Regions from separate parts of the Paenibacillus sp. FSL R5-0517 genome, predicted to be linked through region 2. Evidence: a T-box and tRNA genes for the amino acid it is inferred to sense, from the RefSeq annotation. Region 2 holds a T-box; the other holds one or more tRNA genes.
The links. The T-box of region 2 lies ahead of MKX40_RS24415 (valine--tRNA ligase). A T-box ahead of a tRNA ligase gene usually reads a tRNA of that ligase, here a tRNA-Val.
Positions count from the first base shown of each region.

Region 1 (15,427 bases), 730 kb from region 2:
GGGAGCTGGATTTGCGCTTGCAGTTTGTTTTGCTTTCTTCCCAGGATTGCCATTTATGTACATCATTATGTATTCCTTCCTTGGGGCAGGGCTTGGTGTCCTGTTGGTGTATGGTTTTGGTGCAGCTTCCAAATCGGGTCTAACACCACTACGCCTTGTGCTTGCAGGTGCAGCAGTATCAGCGATGTTGTCGGCACTCAGTGAAGGGATTGCATTGTATTTCAGAATTGGACAAGATCTGGCATTCTGGACAGCCGGTGGTGTAGCCGGAACGAAATGGTCTCAACTTGAAATCATGTTCCCATGGGTACTCGCGGCACTAATTGCAGGTCTTCTCATCTCCCGTTCTATTACTCTGCTTAGTCTCGGAGAAGATATTGCGGTGGGCTTGGGGCAACGTACGGGGCTGATCAAGCTCATAGGTCTGATTGTTGTACTGATACTTGCGGGTACGGCTGTGTCGGTGGTGGGTGCGGTTGGTTTTGTAGGACTCATTATTCCCCATCTTACGCGGAAGCTGGTTGGAGTCGATTATCGCTGGATTATCCCATGTTCCGCTGTGATGGGTAGTTTGCTGCTTGTATTTGCGGATCTGGCTGCACGTATGATTAACCCGCCGTACGAGACACCAATTGGCGCATTGGTTGCCCTCATCGGGGTACCATTCTTCCTATATCTGGCACGTAAAGAAAGGAGGACTCTGTAAAGATGGAATCCTCAACAATAGTTGGAGCAGAGCGCAAGAAGAGAACCAAAAGTACGATTGTTCTCATTGTACTTGCCCTATTAATTATTACGGCTTTTGTAGTGAGCATGAATACGGGTTTTACCAAGCTGTCGCCGCTTGAAGTGATGCGTACCCTGTTTGGTGGAGGCACGGCGAAACAGGAATTGATCCTGTTTGAATTCCGTTTGCCACGTATTGTGATTTCGGTGCTGGTCGGAGCAGGACTTGCGTTATCAGGTAGTATTTTGCAGGGGGTATCTCGGAATGCGCTGGCAGATCCAGGGATCCTCGGGATTAATGCAGGTGCGGGTCTGGTCGTTATGTTATTTGTTTCCTTTTTCCCGACAACGACAGCAGCGCCGGTATTTCTTTTGCCTATTCTGGCCCTGATCGGTTCCGGTTTTGCTGCATTTCTGATCTACGTTCTCTCTTACAAAAAAGGAGAGGGCATCCTGCCTACGCGTATGTTGCTTACGGGAATCGGGGTAGCGGCGGGAATCAGTTCTGCCATGATCGTGCTTACCTTACGGCTTAGTCCGGAAAAGTATCAATTTGTAGCAACCTGGATGGCAGGCAGCATCTGGGGTTCAAACTGGAAGTTTGTAACGGCTCTACTACCGTTTCTTATCATTCTTGTACCGCTTGTTCTGTATAAGGCACGAGTATTGAATGTGCTGAATCTGGGTGACCAGACTGCCAGCGGACTCGGGACCCCGGTTGAGCGTGAGCGACTTATTTTGCTTGCCGCTGCTGTAGGTCTTGCCGGCTCATGTGTATCTGTGAGTGGGGGAATCGGTTTTGTGGGGCTGATCGGGCCGCATTTGGCGCGTCGTCTGGTGGGTCCAAAACATCAATTCCTGTTACCTGCATCGGCCCTGATCGGTTCATTGCTCGTACTGGTTGCAGATACCTTGGGTCGTGTCATCCTGCAGCCTTCTGAGATTCCTGCGGGTATCCTGGTTGCCATTATTGGTGCGCCATACTTCCTGTATCTCTTAAGCAAGACGAAATAGAACGTAATCATTGTTGTGTGATTGCATAAGGAGGACTTGAGTCCATGCTTCGCCGTTTCTTTGCCTATTACAGGCCTTACAAAAAGCTCTTTATTCTTGACTTTAGCTGTGCGATTCTGGTCGCGCTGCTTGAACTGGCTTTTCCACTGGCGGTCAACCGGGTAGTTGATGATCTGCTGCCAGGAGGACGCTGGGACTGGATTCTATGGGCGTGTCTGGCATTGCTCGGCATCTACTTCCTGAATTCCTTTCTGAACTTCGTAGTTACCTATTGGGGACACAAGCTGGGGATTAACATCGAGACGGATATGCGTAAAAGTCTGTTTAATCATGTGCAGAAGTTATCGTTCCGTTTCTTTGATAATACGAAAACAGGACACCTCGTGTCCCGCATGACTAACGATCTGATGGATATCGGTGAGATTGCCCATCATGGTCCAGAGGATGTATTTATCGCGGTGATGACACTGATCGGTGCATTCAGCATCATGATGAGCATTAACGGAAATCTGGCGGTGTTAACCTTTATCATCGTGCCACTGATTATTTATCTCTCGCTCTACTTTGGCAGCAAGATGTCCAAGGCATTCAGCCGAATGTTCGGAGATATTGCCGACTTCAACGCTCGTGTAGAGAACAATATTACAGGTATCCGTGTTGTTCAGGCTTTTGCCAATGAAGAGCATGAAAAAGCACAATTTGCAGTAAACAACGGTCGTTTCCGTCAAACCAAACTGATTGCATACAAAATCATGGCCTGGAACTCCTCTGTCAGTTACATGCTGATGAAGCTGGTATCCCTCTTTGTTCTGGTATGCGGAACATGGTTTGTCATTAACGGCAGCATGACTTACGGTCAGTTCATTGCATTTATCATGTTGTCCAATGTGTTCCTGACACCCATTCAGAAGATCAACTCGGTTATTGAGACGTATCCAAAGGGGATTGCAGGCTTCAAACGATATACAGAGCTGCTTGATATGGAACCGGATGTGGAAGATCGTCCAGGGGCTGTATCGGTATCCCATTTACGTGGAGATATTCGTTATGAGCAAGTGACCTTTGGTTATTCGGATCAGGAGCCTGTGCTCAAAGGTATCGATCTGAGCGTGCAAGCTGGCGAAACGGTCGCTCTTGTCGGTCCATCCGGGGCGGGTAAAACAACGTTGTGCAGTCTGCTGCCGCGATTCTATGATGTGCTGGAAGGTCGCATCACGATTGATGGGCAGGAGATTCAGAATATGACGCTGGATTCCTTGCGTAGTCATATCGGAATTGTACAACAGGACGTATTCCTCTTCGATGGAACCATCCGGGAGAACATTGCCTACGGCAAGCTGGATGCATCCGAAGAAGAAATCTGGATGGCTGCCAGACGAGCACAGATGGAGTCTTTGATTCAATCGATGCCGGAAGGGTTGGATACGTTGATTGGTGAACGCGGCGTGAAGTTGTCCGGTGGACAGAAACAGCGTTTGTCCATTGCCCGCATGTTTCTGAAAAACCCACCGATTCTAATTCTGGACGAAGCCACATCCGCGCTGGATACAGAAACGGAAGCAGCCATTCAGCAATCGCTGGCTGAGCTGTCCGAAGGCCGGACTACACTGGTCATCGCTCACAGGCTGGCAACGATCAAAAATGCGGACCGCATTATTGTAGTAGCCGAACAAGGCATTACGGAGCAGGGACGTCATGAAGAATTACTCGCAGCAGGTGGGGTCTACAGCCGCCTTCACTATGCGCAGTTTGGCGCGTAACCTGTTCGATGTGGGTTAACAATGTAATACGGAAATTAACGCCATCGTTCTTGACTTGGAAGGGGTCAGGACGGAGGCGTTTTTCTTTTTCATGATCAAGTGTGGGTCAGGGGGCGCTGCTCTTATCTGCCTGTGATCATGGATATGGAAACGGGTAATATAGTAAAGAGAACGCTTAACGTACAAGATATGTTCATCATTTTGCAAGATATAGGAGGTACACGATATGCAGATGAACGATATGCTGAAGATTCTTATAACTTGTCTATTATTTATTCTAATCTGGTGGCTTCTGACTCAAGGGATTCGCAAACTTTCCAGTACTCGCGCGGGGACCGGTTTTCGACGCTGGGGTGCATGGTCCATTGGACTTTTCATTATTGGCGCCGTGCCACTTGGTTTTTCGCTATTCACAGAGATCTTTGATGAACGCCTGGATGCCAACATCGGGTTAGGGCTTGCCATGTTATTTGTCTGGGCCTACTGTGCTGTCTTGTTATGTGCAACATTGGTGATCTGGGGAAGGTACGTGTACAAAAGGGATATAAGGAAGTGAATGCAACAATAACCTGATACGGAACGTTAAATTTAGAAAGAGGTGTTATTAAAGGGGGATGTACATATGACCAATCTTCGTCGAGTCCTTATATTGTTCTTAGCCCTAATCGTATGCCTTACGGGATGTTCAGGACAGATCGAGTGCAACGCCGTGCAGTCTCAAGCAAATGCACCGAGTGAAGATGGATTTACTGGTTATGTGGTTGATCGTAAAGACGATTCCATTCTTGTGGTTGATCCCGCCTACCGAGATAACAGTTCCAATGGAGGAGCCGATCGATATTATCCGGCAAAATGGTTCTCCAATTCACCTGATCCACAGATCGGCTCCTATGTTGAAGTCTGGACGGATGGAGGCCCGGAAAATCAGCCCTATCCCGGACAGGCCAGAGCAGAAAAGATAGCGGTATCTTGTCCAAATACGCCAGACGGTGCCCATCTAAGTGAGGCAGACGCCATTCGGGGTGGACTATACTCACCAGATGGAGAAAAATTACGTGTTCCTGTGATTGAGGATGTACAATTTGATCAGGATGCAGGAACGTGGACGATTCGCATGATAGATACGATGTCAACGACGAAGAATCAAGATCGGATTGATATCAGAATAGAGGATGTAGAGCCAAAGGAGTAACAAGAGGGAGTATATCATTATGTAATATAGATGAGAAAGGAAAATTCAATGGATATGAGGGCGCGTCTTCCCCGCGACAAGTTTGATTTTGAAGCGGTGCGTAAGTTAAATGAATTTGGCAATGAAGAGTTGAAAGGCATTATTCCAGAACTTATGGAGTGGTTACAAGACGGGAATTGGCCGATCTCTGAGCCGGTAGAGGATCTACTATTGAGATTGGGGGAGGACTTAGTTCCTTATATTAAGGATGTGTTGCAAACCCAAGATCCACAGTGGGAATATTTCATTTTGGTTGGATTGATTGATCGATTGCCTGTATCTCATCTCAGTATGCTACGGTCGGATTTGGTAAGGATACTAGAGTCCCCTACACATGACGAGATACTAGAGGAGTTGGATGAGGTTATCGTGGAGCTTTTGGAAAAGATGAAGGGAGACCAACGAGAGGTAAGTGGAGATGGGAGTTTGCATACATAAAAACTGGTGCAACAAGAAAATTGAAGAAACTAGATACCTAAGAGGGGCGAAACGTGATTAAACTGATTTTGAAAGACCTTATTATTACTGGAGATCCGAATATCCATGGCAAGTTACAATTCACGAGATCTGAAGATATTGGAGACGATTTTTACTTGTCAGGTACAGCCTGTATTGGGACGGAAGATTCTGAAGGTGAGGATAATTTTGATTTTACAATCATAACTCCGAAAGCTTTAGAAAAAGAACTTAGAGATGGAACAGATATCGTATTAGGTGCAAGGCACTTTATTGTTAATAAACTGGATTTCGAATTAATATCCGAAAAAATAAATCAAATTCTTATGAAACAGCAAGGAGAAACCTGGGAAGATGTAGTTAAAAATCTTGCCCCTTATTTCAGTTGGGAATATACAGATTCTATACGATTAAATAGTGAGGAAGAGCTATGGCAGATGATCAACAAACATTCCATTGAAGACGCTGATTAAGTTAAAAATGAGAATTTAATTTACCTTCAAAATCACCTTACGCGGATTGTTGATGGATTAGAAGACAGTAAAGCCCTCAATACTGTGTTGACAGTATCGAGGGCTTATTAGTTTTAAACAGTGCATGTACAACTCTAGCTTAATCCGCAATATTTCCTGCCATCTTGAGACGGCGAGCAATTTCCTTAAAGTCTTCTTGCGAAATGCCTGGGGCGAATTCTTCTTCCACCGCAGGGGCTTCTGGAATCGGGAATCCTTCAGGTATCCCTTGGATGACTTCAAGAGGTTGTCCATCTTCGGGGTGAGTTCCTTTCCAGATCTGACCGATCGCATTGAAGTCTTTATCACTATAGGTGTACAGCTTGGTGTGTACCCCTTTTTCTTCATATTTACGAGCCTCATTGAAAGCTTTGTTGTTCAGTGAAGGGATAGGAACGAGTTTGGTTACATTGACGCCAGTTGCAATCTCAAGGGCTTTTGCATATGCCACGACATGAACTCCGCCACGTACCAACAGGAAACCAACCACTTCCCGGGCTGCCGGGTGATCTGTCATCTCATATACCTTCATTTTATGCGTACGCGCTCCACATTCGAGGAAAAAGTTGTGCAACAGATCTTCGACCAAATTTCCGCTGTTGAAGACGTTTGCTCCCGTCCATGGATTACCCATAGAGTCAAAAGGCATTGCGCCTTGTGCACCTGCCAGATAGTGATAAGACAGACGAGCATCTTTCACGGAACCTAACGGTGTATCATCGGGTTCTTTGTACTCGGTTGATCCTCTAAGACATTTGTTAATCCCGTGAGACACCAGCTCAACATGTCCCAATTCTTCGGCCGTAATACTCATGACCAGGTCATAGAAAGGCTTTAACTTTTCTTTGGAGCGAAAATTAAACGATTGATAGAGGTAGTTGTTCAACGTTGACATTTCTCCGAATTTGCCGCCGAGCAGTTCCTGTATGGCTGCCGCTGCATTCGGATCGGGCTTCTCGACATTGGGAATCTCAATCAGAATTTCATCCAAGCGTTTGAACATTGGGGTGTAACCTCCTCAAAGTGGTATTGCAGATCTTGTAGAAATGTTAGATCATGAAGTCAGGCTGTCATGGCCTATTACACGGTTATTCCCTTTTTTAAACATAAAATCAACCAAATGGGACTTAAGTATTGCATATCAAATGCTGCATATCTTCTCCCTGTTGTTATTTCCAATACGGTGAATTTTATGTATAATCTAACCTTTAAATGGGTCTGCCAGATACAAGAGAATTAAGGTACATAAAGGAGTTAAAGATGAACAAACGTTGGGTAAAAATAGTGTGGATTCCGATCCTTCTGATGATGCTGATGTACATAAGCAGCGAGCCTGTCACAGCATATGACGTTACGAACGAGGTTCAGGTGGATGAACAAACGAGGCAAAGGCTTGAAAAGAAATACGGGTTGGATCGTCCTGAGGAGCCGAAGACACAACAACACGTTTTCTCGGGTGACTGGGGAATGAGTTTCCGGACGGAGCCTCCTGATTCGTTGGACCGGCTTGTTCATGTGGTTCCTTTTTCCCTACGGCCACTGGCCTGGATCTTTCGTTTATTCGTGTAAAATGAAACCCGGACGGGCAATATAACAGAAACATATTGTCCCAAGGAGTGAGTGAAATGAGAATGCTCATTGTTACCGTCATGTCTGTAGTCCTGAGTTTAGCTGGAATAACATCTGGTACAGGTGCCTCTATCCCTGATTATGCGAAGTGGGGAATTATAGCGGTCAAAGAAACACAGACAAAGTACAATGTGGATATTTTGGACTATAAGCACATCGGCCGTACCTCTCTTACAGCGGATCAATCACGGGAACAGTTCAAGCTATGGGTTCGTGCCAAAGACGGCAAGCAGTTCGCGGTCTATGTGAATGTTGATTTTAATCCATCTACACAGCAATTAAAGAAAGTGCAATTTTCGGAATCCGATCGACACTGATCCGTTACTGAACCGGATTATCACAAGAAATGTTGTTATATCAGCAGCATTATTAGAGGAACCAGACGCCCTTGATCAAAGGGGAAAGTCTGGTTTTTTTTATTTTGCAAAATCCATTTTTTACTATTGAATAAAGAACTTATGTTCGCATATAATATGAAATACAAACAAACGTTCTCATCGGAGGGATGATTATGCTAGGGAAATATATTGGCCAGATGGTGGAGCTTGTCTACATGGATCGTGCAGGGCAGATTACGCAGCGACAGATTCGAATTAACAGTGTACGTGGCGGGATGATTAGAGCATCAGCGGGAAAAGAAGGCTCACCCCGAACATTTCTGGAGCAAGGTATTCTGGCATGGCGTCCTGTTACGGATATGAATGGGGAGGTAAAGTATGCTGAACGACTTTGAACGTAAGATTTTGCGGATTATGGTGAACTATGCAGGACAACGGCGCAGGCTGCCGCGTATGGATGAACTGGAGACCAAGACGGGACGAAGCAGAGCTTACATTCATGAGTCTTTGCTGGAGCTTGAACGAACCGGGCACATCGCCTGGGAGAATCGGTCTACTCTCGAAGGGATACAGATCTTGCAGGCATGGGAACAGGTACAACAGCCAATTCGCAAAAGCCAGCCTTCCGGGGACTCCGTAAAATATTTTACGGACTATTAATCATAATAAGAAAACGCCAACCCGGATAACCGAATTGGCGCTTCTGTGTAACACGTAATGATCTGTGCATCTATTTTAGAATTGGGGAAGTTGGTCCAGGTTGTTGGTTGGGTCACCGTCGGCATCGCCGCGAATATACATTTCGCCATCTTTGCCTTTAAATACATTCACGCCGGCAATAGCGCCAGCCTTTACTTCTGCAAGTGCTTGTTGGTAATCCAGTATACGTCCTGCTGAAGTCTGAAAGGCTGTCAGGTCACCGTCGCCATTTTTCTGTACGGCTGTGAAACTCTCGCGTGTCGTTTGATCCATGATGTCACACTCTCCTTATATGACGAGATAGGAATCTGTTTACCTGATTAGCCTATCCGATTTCCTGGGAAGTATGCACCATACGCTCATAAGACCTGCCAATGCCGAAGTTTTACAGACTCTTTTTCATACGAACATGCAGAATATCTGCATCATAAAAAGGTTCTTCTGAAATCACTTCATAGCCCAGTTTCTCATAGAATTTCTGCGCCTGACATTGAGCATCCAGTACGGAATAGGATAAGCCGAGTTCACGTGCCAGTTCCTCCATCGCGAGCAGAAGCACGCGTCCATAACCGAATGAACGATGAGACTCAAGCACCGCGATCCGCTGCATTTTGGCCGTATCTTTGCTGTAATAGATCAGACGTCCTGTAGCTACAGCTTGCCCATCCGTACATAACAATACGTGATGCACATCCGGACTAATGACATCGTATTGATCAATCTCAATCTCGGCAGGAACCTGTTGCTCGATCACAAAAACGTGATTGCGAATACCCAGGGCTTGTTCCAGTTGTTCTTGCGTCGTTACATAACTAATCTCAGCTGCCAATTCCATTCCTTCTTTCTGCTCTTGCGCGACATATCAGACTGAATTATACAAAAAAATGTTTTTCCTGTATAGTGAAGTCTGGGACATATTGGGAGAGGAGGGGTAGTGATGGGCATGGCAGGCATCATGGTCATTACATTGTTAATGTCGGCGGGAATGATTATTCTGTTGTATTATGTGACCAAGAAAGCATACTCACGTAAGTGGGATGAAGAAGAGTAATTTACCTCTTACCTTCACGGCAAAACTTCACTGCTTCCTCGCGGAGAATATACATCTTGAACTACCGATTTGGAGTATACGTCCAGCCAGACGGGCAGAGATTCATCATTTTCATTGGGTTGTTTTAACTGTTGGAATTGAACCGTATGTTCATCCCGTTCCAAGCCGCAACCGGTAAGGGTTGTCATGACAATCATAAGCCCAACGAAAAAAAAGAAGCATTTGGTAAATGTATGTGTATTGGATTTTGACCGTTTAGTTAAGTTTCTCATAGAGAATTCACCTCGTTGTAGATATGGTAATCTTCCTTTATTGTGCACCATTTTGGGTGAATTATAACCAAATAAATCATTGACAATGAACACGGTTACTTGATATGATACTGTTACTTGATTGGGAAATAATTATATATCATGATCTGTTAGCTCAGCTAAAGATAGCATTATGATCGTGATGGATACATCCTATTTATTACAGGGCGATAGCTCAGCGGGAGAGCATTATCTTGACAGGGTAAGGGTCGTGGGTTCGATCCCCACTCGTCCTATATGAAAAAAAGGGCAACTTCTTTTGAGAATTATATCTCAAGAGGAGTTGTTTTTTATATAACATTATGGCCATCTCTGATAATATATGTAGGTGGTTTTTGTTGATAATAAATATACTTAATGGTATAATTTGGATTGAATTAAGCAGTTAAAGTAGTTACGGACATCGATAAAAATAATACAGAAAAAAGATATGGTGGTTGATGGAATGGGACAAACAAAACGTGTTGCAGCACTATATCGAGTGTCCACAAAAGGACAGATGGATGGAAACGATATTCCAATGCAACAACGAGCATGCAGGAAGATGGTAGAGAAACAAGATGAATGGAAGCTAGTTAAGGAATATACCGAAAAAGGGGTATCAGGTTTCAAAGTACCTGCCTCGAAGCGTGATGTTATTCAACAGGCTAAAGAAGATGCAGAGAATGGCTTATTCGATGTTTTGTTGGTATTTATGTTTGACAGGCTTGGAAGAAAAGATGATGAGACCCCCTTCGTACTTGAGTGGTTTGTAAACAAAGGGGTTGAAATGTGGTCTGTAATAGAAGGACAGCAAAAAATTGAAGCAAACACCGATCGGATGGTCAACTACTTAAGATTCTGGCAGTCAAGCGATGAAAGTAGGAAAATCTCTGACCGTGTCAATGAAAAACATAAACAGATGGTCGAAGATGGTATTTTCAGGGGAGGAGGTATTCCCTACGGGTATAAAAGTGTTGATTCCGGTAATGTAAATAAAAAAGGAAAAGTAATGCAAAAACTGGGCAAGCACGAAGAAGAGTCAAAGATTGTAAAAGAAATATTCCGACTAGTGCTTGAAGAAGGATACGGGCAATTAAGAATAGCTAAACTTCTAAACGAAAAAAATGTTCCGACAAGAAAAGCAAAACAATGGGGTGCTCCAACAGTAAACGTTATACTTAAGAATCCAATCTACAAAGGAGTGATGAGGTATAGAAAAGAAAAAGGGGACGATATATTTTCAAAACCAATCCCTGAATTAATGATAGTTTCAGAAGAGGATTGGAATACTGTACAGGATATAAGGGATAAAAAGAACCCTAAGAATCCAAACAGAAATGAAAATTCCATTCCCATGAGCACTAAGGGAAGTTTACTTTTAACTGGATTAGCTAGATGCGGTTGTTGTAACTCTAGATTGACTACGACTACATTTGTAAATAAATACAAAGCAGCTAATGGAGAAATTGTTCGATACAATCAAAATAAAAGTTATCGCTGTAGTGGAAAATTGCAAGGAAAGACGGATTGTGATGGACAGGCAACATTTTCTTCAAAGAAGGTAGAGAGACAAGTCTTAGAAAGCGTGGAAGTATACTTAAGTGAACTCAGAACAATAGATTTTCAATCGGAAATTGAATTGATAAAAAAGAAAGTTTTTAATCAAAAAGAGGAAAGAATTAAAACAATGCAAAATTTACTGGAAGAGCACTATGAGGAGCTTGTGGTATTAAACGCTGAGGTTCCAAAAGCTATAATGGGTAAGAGTGCATTCAAGCCAGAAATGCTCAATGCTCTTATCGATAAAAAAGAAAACGAAATTCTGAAAACTTCTGAAGATATTAAGGGAATAGAGAAATTGTTACTCTCCAAAAAAATGGAGATATCAGAGATGGAGACTCTAAAAGATGATCTCCCAGTTTGGCGGGATGTGTTTACAAAAGCTTCTACAGAAAAGAAGAAAATGATGTTATGCACATTGCTAGAAGTGGTCTACATTAGTAAAGATAAAATATCGGTCGAAATCAAGGCTGGAATAAAAGAATTACTCGGTCATCTATACAGAGAGAGAAAGGATACCAAGAGCTCACTTAGTTGACAGGGTAGGGGTCAGTGGTTCGAGCCCACTACAGATCATACACGAGAAGCCTTATGATGTAAGGCTTCTTTTCTTTTTTTACATACAAACATGAATACGTTTCCGAGTGCTTCAGTTTCTCTTCCTCTTTTTAAACAAAACTTAAATAAAACATAAATTCATCATAAGGTTCCTCTTCTATACTTGGTTCTGAGGTCAACATAGATCAGGAGAAGGAGAGAACTTATGAATTATTCAAGTCTAGTTACATTAAAGTTAGCCAGAGTAGGGATCGCGGGTACACTGGCTTTAATACTGGCAACAAGCCCACTTGCCACCATCGGGGTTGCAGCCGCGGAAGCAGTCCCGACACCTGTATCTACGAATATACCTAACACACAGAAAGACTCCCTAAAGCAGTCCCCGATTCAATACCAGATCCAGGCTCGGCTGAATGAGAAAGACATGACGATCCAGGGGAGCGAGAAGGTAACGTATCGCAACACAAGCAAGGATACACTCCAGCAACTGGTCCTGCATACATATGCTGATGCGAACCTTTCCAAGTCCACACAGGCTTCAATGTTCCAACAGAACAATGAACAGATTAGTGAAGATCATCCCGAGAAGACAGCGGAGGACTTTCTGGGTGGCATTGATATTCAGGCTGTAACAGCAGATAGCCAGTCACTGGACTTCCATAAGAAAATCAAGCGCTGACTGTACAGTTGAAAAAGTCCGTTCAACCAGGCGAATCGATAACATTACAATTGGAATTCCATCTGAATATACCTTATGGCTCACAGCGAATATCCTATTACAAGGATATAATTAATGGTGCACACTGGTTCCCGGTGATGTCTGTATACGATGAGGTCAAGCAGCAGTGGAATAAGGCACCGTATAGTCGAACATTCGAGAGCGATTATTACACCTCGTCCGACTTTGAAGTCCAATTTAATGTGCCTGAGGAGTATCAGGTAGCCATGCCTGGCATGATCTCCACTCAAAACAGTACAGAACATGGGCGTAAGATTGTGTCTGCCGTAGCCGAGAATACGAGAGAGTTTGTTTTCTTTGCCAGTCCTAATCTTCAAGTGGAGCGCGCTACCCGTAACGGTCTGACGGTGGAATACTATTATTTCAACGATGATCCATCCAAGAAAGAGATCGTTGACCGATACATTAATCAGGCATTCAAGGTCATTGATTTCTATAGTGAGAAATATGGCAAGTATCCCTACCCAGAGTTCCGAATTGTCGAGACGTATGTACAAGGCGTTGCCGTGGAGTATGCGAGACTCATTCAGATGGGCCAGATTCAAACGGGTAAGGTTCCAGAAGAAGATACAACATTTGTTCATGAGATAGCACATCAGTGGTTCCATGCATTGATTGGTAATAACTCAGAGACCGAATCCTTCCTGGACGAAGGCTTTGCCGATTTCTCCATGGTGTATTTTGCCGAGAAACAGGGAAATAAGCTAAATGGTTTCAGATCCATACAGTTTGATACTGCGCCCGTAGATATGGCGATTGCGTCAACAAATGATGAAGCCGGGGAGTTAGCCGGTCTGGTGTATTATCAGAAGGGAAGACAAGCGATCTATCAGCTTTACCGTTCCGTCGGTGAAGAGAAATTTGACGAGTTGATGAGAACATATTTCCAACGCTACGTGTATCAAAATGCAACAATAGAGGGGCTTCTTCAAACCATTGAAGATGTGCTTGGTAAGGAAGCACGTACCGAAATGCAAATGGCCCTATATCAGCCTGATTTCGTCTTAAAGCCTGAATACCAATTATCCAAAGAAGAGACCGCCGCATATGTGCATGATATCTTACAAGTGCAGTATCAGGCTGTCATGGAGATGATGCCTAATCTGCCTTATGAAGTGATGAGTCGATTGATGGACAAAGCTCTTCAAGGCGAGAAATTAACCATTGTGCTCAGCGATCAGGTAAGTAAACTTGCAGCCAAACAGCAGGAAGATATGGTTGATCAATTGACTGGATTCCTTGATATGAGCGGTATACGGTACGAGGTTGTACGGGATCGCAAGGAACTGAAGCAAAAGTTGAAAAAAGAGATCGGTAACAGCAACCTTATTGTCATTGGCAATGCCAAGTCAAATGGATTGGTGCAGGCTTTAAAATCCAACATTATTGATCGTACGAAACAGACCGGTTTTCCTTGGAAGAATACAATGAATCAACCGTTCGCCGCTGGTGCATATGTTATCCAACATCCCTATAACCAGAATCGATTAATGCTTCATTATTTCTGGAATGAGGATCATCTGAGCAATGCGGTATTTGAAGCTTTTAAGCTGAAAATGCAGGAGTCTATTGGATTCAGTAGCGACTTTTACCAGTACTATGTATTGGATAACCAAGGCAAGGAGCAATCCGATAAAAAAGTAGCCAATCCCTTATCTTCACTTTTTGCAGAGGAATAAGTAGTTAATTTTGCAGTTTCTTCATTCAAACAGGTTAGCCTATTATTATGGGTTAGCCTGTTTCGTCTTGTTAACATAAGCAAATGTTTGGTTATATGAAAAACCAGACTTAGAATAATAGGCTGCAAGATGGGCATAATGCTTTAACATAAAGGTAACTTCATGAATATACTTATCGGGAGAAAACAATAGGAGGGATTAATATGAAGGATCAACATTATCCGGGCGTACCAATGAAAGGCACAATTGCTGAGTACAACTGTAAAGGCATTAAAGGAATGACTAAAATGAAAGCGTATTCATATAGTGCTAGAATTCGCTCTATCATTCGTATTTCTCGGGAGTCAGCTGCGAATGAGGGTAATGTTGTTGATTTTTCAATCCTATTAATGAACGCTTCGGATGTTTTATATTCGCGACCGGTAACAGGTAATACCCCGTTCACGAAGGAGTTGAGCTCCCATGTCCATGACTGAAAATATTGCTCAGGCAGCACTGGGCGCAGCGATGAAGGCCAACAGGGCTATTGCGCCATATGATTATTGCGATGCAGAATCCAGACGGATGTACACGCCTCAATTTGATAAAAAAATGGACAATCCTATATATACCGCTGCAATGGCGGGTCTTCAATCGATCTATTGGTTTCGGGCGATCAAAGTGAAGGGGCTTATCCCTGGTGCAAAAGCAGATTATTATGCTACGTATTCTACCAACCATAATCGTATCGGTGGAATTGGACTTGCGTATTCCAACAGTCCGACAGGACCATGGACCAAACACGGACAGGTATATCTCGATACTGTGGTTGGGAATTCGACGGAAACGCCATTTGTGATCTGGAACGATGAAGAACAATTATTCTTTATGTATTATCAACAAAACGGACTTGGGATCAATCAATCGACGGCACTTGCAACCTCTGTAGACATGATTAACTGGACAAGAGTAGGTTTGATATTGGACAAACCTCCAGGTTTCCCAGGTGATGGTCATACCGGTTATTTTTCCTGTTTTAGAAATGGTGGCAAATGGATCGGTTTTTCGGTAATGGGCGGCGGTGACTTTGGCCGTAAATGTATCTGGCATTCTCATGACGGACGTAGCTGGTTAGCTGATCCAAGACCATTAATGGGTGGCAATGATGCGACTTTATCAGCGGAAGAAAACATTTCGAGACCC
Region 1 covers NZ_CP150235.1:4,725,507-4,740,933, reverse strand. Annotated here, with positions in the region: gene MKX40_RS21080 (iron ABC transporter permease) at 1-706, shown strand, start outside; gene MKX40_RS21075 (iron ABC transporter permease) at 709-1,740, shown strand; gene MKX40_RS21070 (ABC transporter ATP-binding protein) at 1,785-3,500, shown strand; gene MKX40_RS21065 (hypothetical protein) at 3,727-4,056, shown strand; gene MKX40_RS21060 (DUF3221 domain-containing protein) at 4,123-4,692, shown strand; gene MKX40_RS21055 (DUF5071 domain-containing protein) at 4,741-5,169, shown strand; gene MKX40_RS21050 (Imm8 family immunity protein) at 5,223-5,660, shown strand; gene MKX40_RS21045 (manganese catalase family protein) at 5,800-6,702, opposite strand; gene MKX40_RS21040 (hypothetical protein) at 6,960-7,268, shown strand; gene MKX40_RS21035 (DUF3889 domain-containing protein) at 7,325-7,645, shown strand; gene MKX40_RS21030 (hypothetical protein) at 7,840-8,061, shown strand; gene MKX40_RS21025 (hypothetical protein) at 8,045-8,326, shown strand; gene MKX40_RS21020 (DUF3892 domain-containing protein) at 8,402-8,638, opposite strand; gene MKX40_RS21015 (GNAT family N-acetyltransferase) at 8,751-9,194, opposite strand; gene MKX40_RS21010 (hypothetical protein) at 9,431-9,688, opposite strand; tRNA gene MKX40_RS21005 (tRNA-Val) at 9,892-9,963, shown strand; gene MKX40_RS21000 (recombinase family protein) at 10,173-11,807, shown strand; gene MKX40_RS20995 (hypothetical protein) at 12,033-12,506, shown strand; gene MKX40_RS20990 (M1 family metallopeptidase) at 12,515-14,245, shown strand; gene MKX40_RS20985 (hypothetical protein) at 14,449-14,721, shown strand; gene MKX40_RS20980 (hypothetical protein) at 14,708-15,427, shown strand, end outside.
Region 1: it encodes a tRNA-Val, which carries the amino acid that the T-box ahead of MKX40_RS24415 (valine--tRNA ligase) is inferred to sense. The anticodon was not compared.

Region 2 (15,427 bases):
TGATGAAGCACCTGACCAGAACGCACCATACCACACATGGTTACAATCGGCGGCGGTCCTTTAACCTCCGGTTGGAGTGCAGGTGAATCGATGGATCGAATAAGCAGATTCCCTTTTTGTTTCAGTATATCGAGAATTGCTTCTTTCTGGTCCTCTGTCACTTCGCGGGCACCCAACTTGATATCCACATGAACAATCGGTCCGGTCAAAATATTTTGATGGCTGTGTTCCAGCTTATAGCGGAGCTCATAGAGCAATTCCTCGAATTCACATTGATCGTCCAACAGGAAAACCAGGCCGTCTCGGATGCCTTTAATCGTTACGTGATTCGATTTTACCGTCATAAGCCTGTCCCTCCCATCTCATTACATTTCGTGCCCGGGGCCCCAAGTTCCTGCTTTGCGCTCCATAAATGTATTTAGGAAGCTTCTTCTGTCTTGCTCCGTCTCTTGCCGATCCGCTCCAGTTGTTTCCGAAGCGGGACATATATGATCAAGGCAAACACAAAATGAATGAACAAATTAGGAATCATGTATTCAATCAACGCCCAGTCAAAGGTCACGTGGTTAAGTTGGAAGAGCTTGTACAGGAAAAATAGCATGGTGTCATTCAGCAGACTTCCCAAAATGACAACCGATACCATAACGGGCAGTGGTGCACGAGGTGCTTGAAAAATGAGTCCCATCATGTACGCCGATAATCCCATCGAAAATCCATAAGGTCCAATCATCTCGCCGTAGAATACAACGTCATGCAATAGTCCAAAAAATATACCGAGCACTAGTGCCGTGTGTCGGTGATGATATACGGCGATAAACAAAATGACGATATAGACCAGATTGGCAGAAATACGCATCTGCCAGCCAGAAGGAATGAGCAGCGGCAAAATCGTACCTTCCGCAATGAACAAAACGAATAACAACAGGAACAAGACTTGCTTGCGCGTTATCATTATTCTTTTACCTCAGGCGGGATAATGACAATCAACTCTTTCCAATCAAGGAAACTTGCATATGGCTCAATTGTAGCTGTTTTGGTTAAACCATACTCACTTTTCTCGACACTCTTCACTTTCCCAATCCGCATGTACTTCGGAAAATTGTTTATAATTCCAGAGGAGATGATCTCATCATCCTTTTGGATATTAGAATCTTCTGAGATTTTGGTCATCTTGAGCATGCCCGTCTTCGGATCATAACTCTCAATCATACCAAACACTTTCTCCTTACCTACTGCCGTTGCTGCAATGGCGTTGGATGTTGGATCATTGGCGTCCATGGACGTTAACAGATTAACTGTTGATGTATAGGAGCTGACATGACTAATCACGCCGACTAGCCCTTCTTGCGAGGTTACAGCCATCCCCGGCTTAATTCCCGCATTTTCACCAATATCAATGTTAATGGTTCTGCTATTCGGATCTGAATTGGCACTGATAACCTGAGCAATTCGTGAACCATAATTATACCGATTCTTCTGTTCTTCGGTGAAATTGAGCGCTTTCTGAAGCTGCTCATTCACTTGCTCCATATCATTGTACTTCAGCCGATCCCGGGTATAGTGACCCATCGCGATACGAAGCTCTTCATTCTCTTGATATACCGTACGCATGTTCGCTACATCTTTAAAAAAGCCCGCTACATAAGAAGCGGGCTTGTAAAATACGTATTGTACAAATCCAACTGAATCCTTCAGGAATTTCTCCGGCCAGGATAGAGTGGTTCGCGGACTGAGCGTAAAGCCCATTAACGCGATAAATGTAACAAGGCCCACCAGCAAAACAAAAAGTCTTTTGTTGCCTAGCAGTTTAAACAGTTCGAACACCCTCTAACATCCATATTCTCTTCCGAGCCATGCCCGGCGGGGAGACTGTCAGACTTGTAGTCCCTGCGAGAATATCAGCCGATCCTCCCCTGTTAAGCGGGTAATAGCTCATCCCCGGGGTTAACCGGGTCCTCTATAAAGATATCTTGCCACTTATTCGCAATGTCAAGTTAGGCAAATACCGATTAACGTTTGGAACGAACTGCCGAACTGCTTCTGCTTTTGAACAAATGAATATTCTCTAACGCTTTACCTGTTCCGATTGCTACACAATCCAGCGGGTTCTCAGCCACAATGACAGGCATTCCTGTCTCACCAGCCAGAAGCTTGTCCAGATTGCGCAGAAGCGCCCCACCACCTGTAAGAACGATTCCACGATCCATAATATCGGCCGCAAGTTCAGGTGGGCATTTCTCAAGGGTTACTTTTACCGCTTCAACAATTGCATTCACCGTATCAGCCAATGCTTCGCTGATCTCGTCCGAAGTAATCGTAATGGTCTTCGGCAGACCTGTAACGAGGTCACGTCCACGAATTTCCATCGTTTCTACTTGCTCCAATGGCATTGCTGATCCGATGTCCATCTTCAACTGCTCCGATGTACGCTCACCGATCATCAGATTGTATTGGCGTTTGATGTATTGAATAACGGATTCATCCATCTCGTCACCTGCTACGCGAACCGAACGGCTCGTTACAATCCCACCAAGAGAGATAACAGCAACTTCCGTTGTACCGCCACCAATATCGACAACCATACTACCTGTTGGCTCCCATACAGGCAGATCCGCACCAATAGCAGCTGCAAAAGGCTCTTCAATGGTATAGGCTTCGCGTGCTCCAGCCTGTTTGGTTGCATCTTCAACCGCACGTTGTTCTACAGCCGTGATCCCGGATGGTACACATACCATCACGTTTGGATGACGTTGGAACATGGAGCGTTGTTTCTGCGCCTCACGGATGAAATATTTGATCATTGTTGCCGTTGTATCAAAGTCGGCGATAACGCCATCTTTCATTGGACGAATGGCACGAATGTTACCCGGTGTACGTCCAATCATTTTTTTGGCGGCTTCACCTACTGCCTCAATGCTTTTTGTATCTGTGCGTATAGCGACTACCGAAGGTTCGCGCACCACTATTCCTTTTCCTCGTACATAAACCAACGTATTTGCTGTCCCCAAGTCAATACCCAAATCTTTCGTAAAACCACCAAACATAACATAATCTCCTTTTCTGCCTCATATAGCCGCTCTATTCAGATCCAGAGCGTGATAATTTCATTCCCACGTAACACGTGGAGCTAATATTCGCATTTGTTTTTTTGCATTTGTAAAGTGAACCTATCTTTTACGGACAACGCCGTTAACATTCATAGGAAAACATCAACGCCAACCATTATATTATACTAAGCCCTTCTCCTTCAAACTTACGTACGTTCCATCTCCGATAATAATATGATCAAGCACGTCAATGCCAACAATAGCGCCTGCTTCAATCAGTCTCTTGGTTATTTGGATATCCTCCGGACTGGGCGTAGGATCACCGCTCGGATGGTTGTGTGCGCACACAATAGATGCGCTGCTGCATTTGATGGCAGCCCGGAACACTTCACGCGGATGTACAATCGAAGCGTTAAGGCTGCCCATGGAGAGTGTTTCCTGGGCAATAATATGATTTTTGCTATTCAGAAAGAGACACACAAAATGTTCTTTTTGCAAATAACGCAATTGTTCGATCAGGATGTCAGCTGCATCACGCGGTGTGCGGATTGAAGCCGACTGTGTGAGTCTGCTCTTGGCAATCCGATGCCCCAGCTCAATGCCAGCTTTCAATTGTACAGCCTTGGCATTGCCAATCCCTTTCATTGCAGTCAATTCTTCCAGACTCAGATCCATTAACGAGCGAATGCCACCCGTTTCGGTCAGAATCCGCTGTGCCATATGCACCGCGGATTCCTGTCTTGTGCCTGTTCGAAGTAAAATGGCCAGCAATTCAGCATGGCTTAAGGCGCCCGCCCCGTATTCCATCATGCGTTCTCTCGGGCGTTCTTCCTGGGGGATGTCGCGCATCATGTATTGAGGCGACTCCATATGTTCCCTCTTTTCATTTCACAACATTTGGCTTCATTCATGTTCGTGGCAACACATGTACGCCGAACCCGTCCAGCATGTCACTTAGCAAGGATAGCGGCAAGCCAACCACATTAAAATAACATCCTTCAATACGGTCGACCAGTGAAGCGCCAATGCCCTGAATGGCATAAGATCCTGCCTTGTCCGAAGGCTCACCTGTCTTCACATAAGCACGGATGGTCGCATCCGACAGTTCTTTCATCGTTACATCGGTCTGGCGGTAATGAACTAACGACTGTCCATTGCCCGTATCAATACAAGCGACGCCCGTAAACACCCGATGCACACGGCCCTGCAGCCGGGATAACATACGTTCAGCATCCGCTTCATCTACGGGTTTGCCCAGAATCTCACCATCCAGAACAACAACGGTGTCACTACCAACAATAATGGCTTCCTGCTCGCGGCCTTCAAGCCCCCGATACACAGCAAGCGCCTTGCGCAAAGCAAGCTCCTGTACCGTCTGTTCAGGGGTCCACTCTGGCGGTGTATCTTCATTGGCATGACTTGGTATTACATCAAACGCTAGGTGGAGTGATGCGATCAGTTCCTTGCGCCGAGGCGATGTGGAGGCCAGAATAATAGGGCGCTGCTTTGTGTTATCCAAAATGAACGGCTCCTTATGCCACGGCAACATCCTGTCCGGATCACGATAATAGATGTCACTGGTTAATTTTTTTCGTCATAACTCGTCATTCTCCTACAGTCTGCGATATAGCCACACAGCGGCAATCATACCGATCAGACTCAGAAGGCTCATTTGAAATTGAAGTGAAATATCATAACTGATAATATCAAGATCAGCCTGCGGCGACCAACGTATGGTCGTGGCTTTCGTAAGAAAGGCTACTGCCTTAACAGGCTGCAGTGCCTTGGCGATCCACGCTCCGGCCATCCAGCCGAGCAGCAGAAACAGCAATAACATGCCGAAGTTTTTTTTCATCGGTAATCTTCCCTCGCCATTTTTTGACACCCACATTATTATACGGGGTTTTGTACGTCAATACAAACACAAATCCGGCAAGGGGAACTATTTCCAGTTCCTTGCCGGATGGGTAATTCCAAGCGTTGTTATGGGAAAGAGCATGTTACTGCTTAATCGCTTCGAGCCATTTTTTCTGCTGTAGTACATATTCCATCAGATCGGACTGCACGGACCACATGTGCACATCATCCGGATTTTTGTTGTACTCTGCAATAGCCGTTATTGCATCGTTCATTGATTTCTCCATTCCACCAACAATAGGCTGTACCTCCGCAGTCAGGCCGGGTGAGAGACTATTCAAACCGGTTAACCATGACTGGTGTTTATTCTGAATCGCGGCCATCGTTTCTGCAGAGACTGCTGTCGGTGCAGATTGTCCCAACTGCTGAATGGACAAGGTAGACAATTGTTCGACCAGTGCAGAACTGTTTGTGAAGAAAAGCTGCACATCCTCTTGCTTGCCACCGAATATAGCCGGATTGATCTCAGGGTTCACGATCTCCTTGACATACAGTTCGACTCCCTGAGCTTTTAGCCTGGAGCTAAGTAGCTTGGCCTCTTCACGGTCAGCCGAAATGCCTGCATATACTCGATTACCATCTTCAGGATCAGACCCTGCGGCTATACCTGCCTGAGCCAGTTCAAGCTTGGCCTGCTCAGCTCGTTCAGGAGAACTGAACACGCCGTATTGAAGTGCATAATACGTGCTGCCAGTCGCCGCTGTCTGCTGTTCTGTACCTGCAGTCCCGTCCTGACCGGTCACAGTGGAAACTGCCTGATTGGCGGGCAGAAGATCGTCTGGCTTGACGGCTCCTTCTTTATTAAAAAATGAGAGAATCACCATGCCAAAGAGTGCTCCGGTAACAAGTGCCCCAGTGACAGAACCAATCATTTTCCAGCCCCTTGGAGGACGATTGCGCTTATAGGAATAGTTCTCCGAATCTGCAAGCCAGTCGTGGCCCTGATCCTCTTGGGCATTAGACCGATAGCGACGCTCTTCCTCCGGACCTTCTGAATAATTATCATAACCGTAACCGGAACGGTTTCCTAGATAATGGTGCTCATCAAAATTCGAGTTCGAATCAGGGCTCACCCTCTCGTCAGGTTCAGGTACAGTAGAGCTTGTCAGCACCGTCTCTCCCCAGTCTCCGGGAATATCCTCTGGCGTCCATGATGGGGTCGTATCCATCTGCTTAGGCGTTAGCAGTTGATTATGCGGTAATTCTTCACTTAACGACACCAATGGACTGGATGCGGAACTCCTCTTGTTTTCAGGCTTGTCCGACTCATGATCCCCGAAGCGAAACGTCATTCTAGCATTGCTCACCCGTACCCTCTCCTTTGTCCCATTTATATCAGCTATATGCAGAGAAGGCAGAAGACATTCCAATTAACGCAAAAAAACGCCTGCTTCATATCGAAGACAGGCGGTTTCGCAAATGATCTATTTCAAGCCTTGGGCAAGTGTATCTCCAACTTTCCAGATATCACCTGCACCCATCGTAATCACCAGGTCTCCTGGCTGCAAACGATGCTGCAGATCAGCTACAACTTCTTCTTTCGTAGGAAGGTACCGTGCAGAAGCATTACTGTTTTGAACGATTAGTTCAACCAGTTTGGCGGAGGTTACCCCTTCGATCTGTTTTTCGCCCGCAGGAGAATAGATATCCGTAATAAGCACCTCATCCGCTTCCGCGAAAGCACGACTGAACGCATCCAACAGGAAGAACGTACGCGTATAACGCTGTGGCTGGAATACCGCAATAATACGTTTGCCTGTCGCTTTGGCTGCACTAATAGTCGCTTCAATCTCCGTCGGGTGATGCGCATAATCATCGATGATCAGCATATCACGCGCCTCGCCCAATACCTGGAATCTGCGTTTGGCTCCGTGGAACTGGATGATCGCTGCCACAATCTTCTCAAATGGAATACCTGCTTCCAGACAGGTAATTACAGTAGCCATCGCATTATAAACGTTATGCTTACCTGGCACTGATAATTCCACCGTGCCCATAGGAGCACCCTGATGATTCATCGTAAAGGAGATACGGCGATCGCCCAATACAATATCCGTTGCCGTATAATCCGCAGCACGATCAATACCATAGGTTGTAATCCGTGACTTGAGTTCTGGCAAAATCGCTTGAACATTCTCGTCGTCTGAGCACACAATGGCTGTTCCTTCCGGACGAATCTGGCTCAGGAACTGCACATAAGCCTTTTTGAGTTCCTCAAAATCACTGTTGTAATTCTCCAGATGATCTGCCTCAATATTGGTTACAATACCGAGCCATGGATGGTACTGCAAAAATGAGCCATCGCTCTCGTCGGCCTCGGCAACTACCCAGTCGCCCTGGCCTGCCTTGGCGTTGGTGCCCACATTCATGATCTCTCCGCCAATGATATATGTCGGGTCCGTATCACATTTATCCATAACCAGTGCAATCATGGATGAGGTGGTGGTTTTACCGTGGGCTCCAGCCACAGCCACACCTTTACGTTCATTTAACAAACGTGCAAGCATCTGGGAACGATGCAGAATCGGAATGTTGAGCTCTGCAGCTGCTACCCGTTCCACATTATCAGCAGGCGCTGCCGTAGAGTAAACAACCAGGTCTGCTCCAGTGACGTGCTCTGCTGTATGGCCGATATATATTTTCGCTCCCTTGGCTGCCAACTTCTCGGTCAACTCCTGTGAAGCGACATCCGATCCGGTAACGGTGTATCCCATTTCCAACATAACTCTAGCGATGGCACTCATGCCATATCCGCCAATCCCTATAAAATGAACGTGTTCCGATGTATTTAACAAAACTTTCACCAACCTTTTTCAGAATCGGTTTGATGCAAAAGGGCTGCCCGCACATCCGCAATCAGGTACAGTGTGCCGGAGACCACCCCCAGATCCTCCGCTTCCGTCCGTGACTTCAATAGATCAAGAGCCTTTGCCCATTCGGGCTCGACGATGATTTCCAGTTCCTGCTTCGCAAAGGCGGGACGTACCCGTTCGACAATCTGCAGCAATTCATCTGCAGCCATTTTGCGTCGGAAGTCTGGCTCGGTCAGGATCAGCGTATCCACTAGTGGCAGTATATGCTGCAAATATGATTCGTGATGCTTATTTGCCAACATACCCATCATCAAAATTAACTTGTTGTGAGGATAGACATCCGTAATGCTCTTGGCCAGCGACTCTGCCCCTTCCGGATTATGTGCTCCATCGAGCACAATTCGGGGTTCATCGACGACTTTTTCGAATCTCCCTGCCCAGAAAGCATTCTCCAGTCCAAGTGCGATATCGTTATCATCCAGCATAAATGCCATGTATTGTCTAAGCAATTCGAGCACCATCAGTGCGGCCGCTGCATTGTCACATTGGTGTGAGCCCTGCATGCGGATGCGAACGTCCAGGTCACGAAAAGGGCCTGTAAAATGAAAAGATTGTCCGTTCTCATTACTCTCCAGTCGATGATAAGAGAATTGATTTCCAGCCAAATACAGGCTTGATTGAAGCTGCTGTGCTTTCTCCTGAATCACTTTCACAGCTTCGGGTTGCGTCGCGCAGGTTACAACGGGTACTCCCGGCTTGATAATGCCTGCCTTTTCTCCAGCGATCTGCTCAATCGTATCTCCAAGCACATCCGTATGATCCATACCAATGTTGGTGATGACGGACACAACAGGCGAAACAATATTCGTTACGTCCATCCTTCCCCCCAGCCCCGTCTCCCATACCACAACATCAGGGTAGCACTCTTCTGCATAATACAGAAGCGCGAGAGCCGTAGACACCTCAAACATCGTTGGGGAACCAAGCGGTGTAGATGCCATTTCCATAACCAGCGGTCGCAAACGGTTAGAGATCTTCAACAGTGTCTCTTCCGGAATATCCTCGCCGTTGTATTGAAAACGGTTCGTAAACTTGGTGATATAAGGCGATGTAAAGGTACCCACATCATATCCAGCCTGAAGAAGCACTGACGTCAAAAAAGCGCAAGTCGAACCTTTGCCGTTCGTTCCCGCGACGTGAATAAATTTGAGACGTTGGTGAGGATTGCCTAACATAGACATCAGACCCTCGATTCGTTCCAATCCAGGTCGGATGCCAAAAGGAATAAGGCCATTGATCCAGTCCACGGCCTCGTTATACGTAAGTAAAGGAGCTGCTGCATCTGTCCCGTCTAATTCCGTCATCTGATTCACCTTCGGTTCCGAGTTTGAGTGAAAAAAGCGGCCGGATGGCATACTGGCTCTCCATCCGACCCAAATATATTAACCTTTCAGTTCCTTGATTCGTGCGATCACTTTATCCCGTTTATCGGAATAATCTGCTTGCTTGGCGCGCTCTTCCTCAATAACTTTGGCAGGCGCTTTGGCTACAAAGCCTTCATTCGACAGCTTTTTCTCCACACGGAGTACTTCGCCCTCAAGGTTCTGCAACTCTTTCTCCAGACGAGCCACTTCCTGTTCGATATCAATAAGACCTGCCAGCGGCAAGTATAGTTCTGCCCCTGTGATGATTGCAGTCATTGCCTTATCCGGGGAGCTCAGATCCAGCCCACTATCGAACTCGGAGGTGTTACAGAAACGTTTGATGTAATGACTGTTACGTTCGATGATGCTGGACGCCTCAGGGCTGTTTGCTTTCACCATCAATTCAATCTTTTTGCTCATAGGCACGTTCACTTCTGCACGGATGTTCCGAACTGCACGAATGGTATCCATGAGCAGGTTCATCTCGGCAACAGCCTCTGGATTCTCAAAAGCAGGATCATATACCGGCCATGCTGCCAACGTAATCGTCTCACCTTCATGCGGCAGATGCTGCCAGATCTCTTCGGAGATGTATGGCATAAACGGATGAATCAGGCGCATGGTCTGATCCAGCACATAAGCCAGTACGGATTGTGTTTTCTTCTTGGCAACCGGATCTTCCCCATAGAAGGACAGTTTAGCGAACTCAATGTACCAATCACACAGGTCATCCCAGATAAAGTTATACAGCACACGACCTGTTTCCCCAAATTCATACGCTTCGATTAGACGCGTAATATCGCGGGAAGTTTCGTTCAGACGGTGCAAAATCCAATAATCCGCTGTACCAAGCTCTCCGCTGATGTCACGATCCTCATAGGTGAATCCTTCCAGATTCATCAATGCAAAGCGCGAAGCGTTCCAGATCTTGTTGGCAAAATTACGAGCCTGCTCCACCCGTTCCCAACGGAAACGGAGATCCTGGCCTGGCGTGCTGCTGGTTGAGATCATGTAACGCATTGCATCTGCGCCATATTTCTCGATCACATCCAGCGGATCTACACCGTTGCCCAGTGATTTGGACATTTTACGTCCATCTGCATCACGAACAAGACCATGCATCAGCACATCCTTGAACGGAATCTCATCCGTGAATTCCAGTGCAGTGAAAATCATACGTGCAACCCAGAAATATATGATGTCATACCCTGTCACAAGTACACTTGTCGGATAATAACGTTGCAGATCTTCCGTATCTTCCGGCCAGCCTAGTGTGGAGAATGGCCATAAGCCGGAGCTAAACCAAGTATCGAGTACATCTTCGTCCTGTCTAAGCTTGCGTCCTGCATTCTCTGGTAGCGTTGTAGGATCTTCAGCAGATACGATGATTTCACCCGTTTCCTCATCATACCAGGCCGGAATACGATGTCCCCACCACAGTTGACGGGAAATACACCAGTCACGAACGTTCTCGATCCAGTTCAGATATGTTTTCTCGAAACGGTCTGGAACAAAATTAACCCCTTCGCCGCTCTGTTGTTTCTTGATCGCTCTCTCTGCAAGTGGCTTCATCTCAACAAACCACTGAGTAGACAGATACGGTTCAACAACAGCGCCGGTACGTTCACTGTGTCCAACCTGATGCGTATGATCCTCGATGTTGATCAATATGCCTTGCTCTTTCATATCAGCAACAATCTGCTTGCGGCATTCACTGCGATCCAGTCCCTGATACTTACCAGCTTCTGCATTCATTGTGCCACTCTCATCCATTACCGTAATCTGTGGCAGATCATGACGAAGACCTACTTCAAAGTCATTCGGATCATGTGCAGGCGTGATTTTTACTGCACCACTTCCGAACTCTTTATCCACATAATCATCAGCGATAATTGGAATTTCGCGTCCAATGATAGGCAGTACAAGGACTTTGCCAATCATATCTGCATAGCGCTCATCCTTCGGATGAACAGCGACCGCTGTATCACCCAGCATCGTTTCAGGACGCGTTGTTGCTACTGTAACGTAGCCACTTCCGTCTTTGAGCGGATAACGCAGATGGTACAGGTGACCCTGAACCTCTTTATATTCAACCTCAATGTCAGACAGGGCTGTCCGGTTCACCGGGTCCCAGTTAATGATGCGTTTGCCGCGGTAAATAAGGCCTTTTTCATACAGTTGAACAAATACTTTGCGAACCGCTTGGGACAGACCTTCATCCAGCGTAAAACGTTCACGTGAGTAGTCAAGGGACAAACCCATTTTGCCCCATTGCTGACGAATGGTTGTGGCATATTGATCTTTCCAATCCCATACTTTCTCCAGAAACTTCTCGCGTCCCAGATCATAACGAGTCAGACCTTCTTCACGCAGCTTCTGCTCCACTTTGGTTTGGGTAGCAATACCTGCATGGTCGGAACCCGGAAGCCACAGTGCATCATAACCCTGCATCCGTTTGGTGCGGATCAGAATATCCTGTAGTGTAAAGTCGAGCGCATGCCCGATGTGCAGCATCCCGGTCACATTTGGGGGTGGAATTACAATCGTATACGGCTCGGCATCTTTACGTTGACCGGCTTTGAAATATCCGCGCTCCATCCAGGTGGAGTACCATTTGTCTTCTGCCGCTTTAGGATCGTAAGTGGTCGGCATTTCTGTTGCAGCTGATTTTTTTTCCTCAGACATGTGTCATTCCTCCGTTACTTCATCTTCATCATCTTCGCCAAAAAAAACAAAAAAAACCTTTCATCCATCAAAGGACGAAAGGTTAGCTTTCGCGGTACCACCTTTGTTTCACGCCGACAGCAAGGTAGACTTCCCCCTCTGTACATGACGTGACACTTCAAGCAGATAACGGCTGCTACCGGCCCATCCTACCTCAGAAATAAATGACGATAACGCTCATTCATCCCTTGAATTCAAACAGGCAACTCCCGGGCGACTTCGATCAGTTGGTTCCTGCGGAATCTCACAGCGTTGCAATTCCACTCTCTGAAAGGTCATACTGTCTACTACTCCCGTTCCACGTTGTTCTTCAAAAAACCTACACACATCATACCTTGCTCGTGCGCGATAGTCAACCTGACAACAGCGGATAAAGTGCGCTGGAATGCAGGTTTAGGGCAAATCATGCAAAAACCCGCAATCCTCAAGGGGATCACGGGTCATAACGAAGGCTTTAACTGCGGATTAAGGGATGTACAATATCTGACCTTCTTCCACAACTTGTTCAGATAATCGATTATACAACTGAAGTTCCCTCGTGCTCAATTGATATCGATCCGCAATGGCATCCAGTGTATCTTCCCGCTGGACGATACACAACTTCACTTTGCGGAATGGCGTCTGATCCACAATCGTTCCCAGGAACAGATTCTTCCATTCCACATCCTCAGGTGCATACGTTTCTTCCTGTATCACACCGGCTGGTACCTCTTCGCCTCTCTCCACTTCAGCATCTCGTGCTGATCTGCCGGAGGATAACAAGGAAGAGATCCCCACACCCTCCTCTTGTCTTGGTGCGGATTCCTTTTTACTGCCAAAAGCAACCTTCATCTCCGGCTTGTCTTCCGTCTCAGCAACAGGTTCAGGGACAAATGCTTCATTCTGCACAAACTCATCTACCTCAGTCGCTTCAAAAGACTGGCGTTCTTCCTCTGCATTGCCTGCTTCGGACGTACCGAATACACCTTGCCAGTTCTCCGCTTGTGGTTCAACCGGAACATCAACTGCCTGATTCTCCTGCTGAGGTACAGATCTCGCTGATTCGAAATGCCATACGTCCGGTCCGTCCGGTACATCTGCTGCTGCGAACTCATTAGATGATTGAGCAGCAGGTTCTTGGACTTCTTGATCTGAATTTCTAGGCTCTGTAGGCAATGCATCCACGGAAGGCTCGGACCACGCTGAAGACTCATCTTCCAGAGGAAGCAACGGTTCCGACTCTGGGTAAGAAGCTAACCGATCAGCGGTCTCAGCCATAAATGACGAGATGGGAGAAGGTTCGCTGTATGGCTCCTGGGATGCCAGTTCATCTCCATTCGCTGTCAGAGATGCAGGATCTTCGTTTGCATCAGGTTGTCTGTTTTCGTTAGCGTACTCCGCACTTTGCTCCGCCGAGGATAAGTTCGCATATTCCTGATGATATTCGGGGGCACCATAGGCAAGCTCTGCTGCATTCGCAAGTCTCTCTTCCTCACTCCGCTGGAGCAGATACTCTTGTGCAAATGTGTTAGGATCGCTATCTGTCTCTTCTGCTTCATCGGAACGGTTGGATTGCTGAGCATCCGGTGAGTGGACTACTGTAAACTCATCTGCTGACCACACTTGCGGCTCTTCAGCATGAAAGCCCTCGATGCCTCGCAGCGACAACACGCCAGTAATGTTCAGACTGCGGTTGGACAACAGATCCACGTCAAAATTTTCGATCTCAATGGAAATATCCTCAATTGATCTGACTCGGTTCAGCGGCACTGTAATCTCCACGGGAATGAAATGTTTGAGCTCTTCTGAAGCCTCATTTTCTCCTCTGTACGCACCTGTAAGTAAAAGATGCCCTCTTAAGGTGGCATGATCATCCTGCCCTATGACTTGAATGCGCGGGTATAATTCAATCTCCTCCAATTCCTCAATCGCAGGAACTCCCTCAGACAAATGAACGCGCTCATAAATATCGAACCGCAAACCATAAGGTTGATTCAACAAAGGTGGCGTCCTCCTTTCGGCATATGTTCACCATGATCCTTCTCATGGGACTGATCCATGGTCCAAATCCTTCGTTACCCCATCTATATGCCTTGAATGAGATGAGCATGCCACCTTTTGAAAAACCTTGCTATATAAAGCGAAATAGAGAATGTTGCACCTAGCCACTTCGATGACAGAATAACCTTCCGATCACTGTTATCCCCAGATTTTTTTGATTCCCTTCTTCAAAGGGAAAATCCGGGGATAGACTATGCTTCCGAAGCAGCTTTCTTTCAGAAAGCTTTTAGGCGACATAAATAGTATTAATACATCTTTTCGCGCTCTGCCAGTTGTGTAAAATCGGACGGCCAAGGGTCATTTACTTCAATCATGGCTCCAGTTAACGGGTGGTTAAACTTCAACACTTCTCCGTGAAGCGCCTGCCTATCAATGGCATCCGCTCTTCCTCCATACAACTCATCACCGATGAGCGGATGTCCCGCATAACTCAGATGTACACGAATTTGGTGTGTGCGTCCTGTGTCCAGCTTCAATCGTACAAGAGTTGCCCGTTCCCACACTTCGACGATCTCCACATGCGTAACAGCTTCTTGACCACCTTCAGAGACACGTCTGCGCTGTTTGTGATGTCTGTCCTTGCCAATGGGACCATCAATTTTGTGCAGTTCGCGGGATAGTTGTCCCCCTGCAATGGCTACATAATGGCGACCAATCTCTTTGCGGCGCATCGCTTCATCCAGTTTGGCGAGGGCAAAAGCATTTTTGGCATACAGGACAGGTCCGGTTGTATCCTCATCCAGTCGATGAACATGGCGTACACTTGCCTGTATTCCGTTCATCTCATAATAGGAGGCAACCACATGATCCAGCGTGATGGCCTGATCAGCGCGGCTTCCATCCGGATGAAGTTTCATGCCTGCCGGTTTGTGCATAACCAAACAGAAATCATCCTCAAACAAGACCTCCGCCTCAGCCCAGCGTGGTTCGACATCGATTGGCTGAGACGCAAAAAGGGCCAGCCGAAGCCGGTCCCCTGCGAGTTGTATTCCTCGGTTTGCTTTAAGCTGACGTAGCAGTTTCTCCGGAAACTGAAGTTCAGACAATAGCCATTGCTCTGCAGCCATCTGTTTGTCCGAGCTGCCGGTTACGGTTTTTCCTGGCATCAGCTCAAGCCATTCCCCACGGCGTTTCCAACTTTTGATCGTCATAGCGATTGAAGAGCTTTACGATTCGCCTCGATCGTATCGTCAATATCCTGCTCCGTGTGCACACCAGAGACAAACATGCCTTCGTATTGCGAAGGCGCAACACTCACACCTTGATCAATCATGGCCGCAAAATAACGACGGAATTGATCCAGATTGCTTTCTTTGGCAATATCATAATTGGTTACCGGAACGGCACTGAAGAATGGACAAACCATGGAACCCACCCGGTTAATGGTTATCGCGACACCCGCCTCAGATGCATTTTTCTCGAATCCGGCTTGCAGACGTGCAGACAGTGTCTCCAGACGGTC
Region 2 covers NZ_CP150235.1:5,451,391-5,466,817, forward strand. Annotated here, with positions in the region: gene minC (septum site-determining protein MinC) at 1-344, opposite strand, end outside; gene mreD (rod shape-determining protein MreD) at 419-952, opposite strand; gene mreC (rod shape-determining protein MreC) at 952-1,824, opposite strand; gene MKX40_RS24380 (rod shape-determining protein) at 2,010-3,044, opposite strand; gene radC (DNA repair protein RadC) at 3,228-3,917, opposite strand; gene MKX40_RS24390 (Maf family protein) at 3,955-4,566, opposite strand; gene MKX40_RS24395 (DUF4321 domain-containing protein) at 4,660-4,902, opposite strand; gene MKX40_RS24400 (SPOR domain-containing protein) at 5,048-6,271, opposite strand; gene murC (UDP-N-acetylmuramate--L-alanine ligase) at 6,389-7,708, opposite strand; gene MKX40_RS24410 (folylpolyglutamate synthase/dihydrofolate synthase family protein) at 7,765-9,141, opposite strand; gene MKX40_RS24415 (valine--tRNA ligase) at 9,220-11,886, opposite strand; T-box leader at 11,954-12,235, opposite strand; gene MKX40_RS24420 (LysM peptidoglycan-binding domain-containing protein) at 12,391-13,905, opposite strand; gene MKX40_RS24425 (RluA family pseudouridine synthase) at 14,211-15,116, opposite strand; gene hemL (glutamate-1-semialdehyde 2,1-aminomutase) at 15,113-15,427, opposite strand, start outside.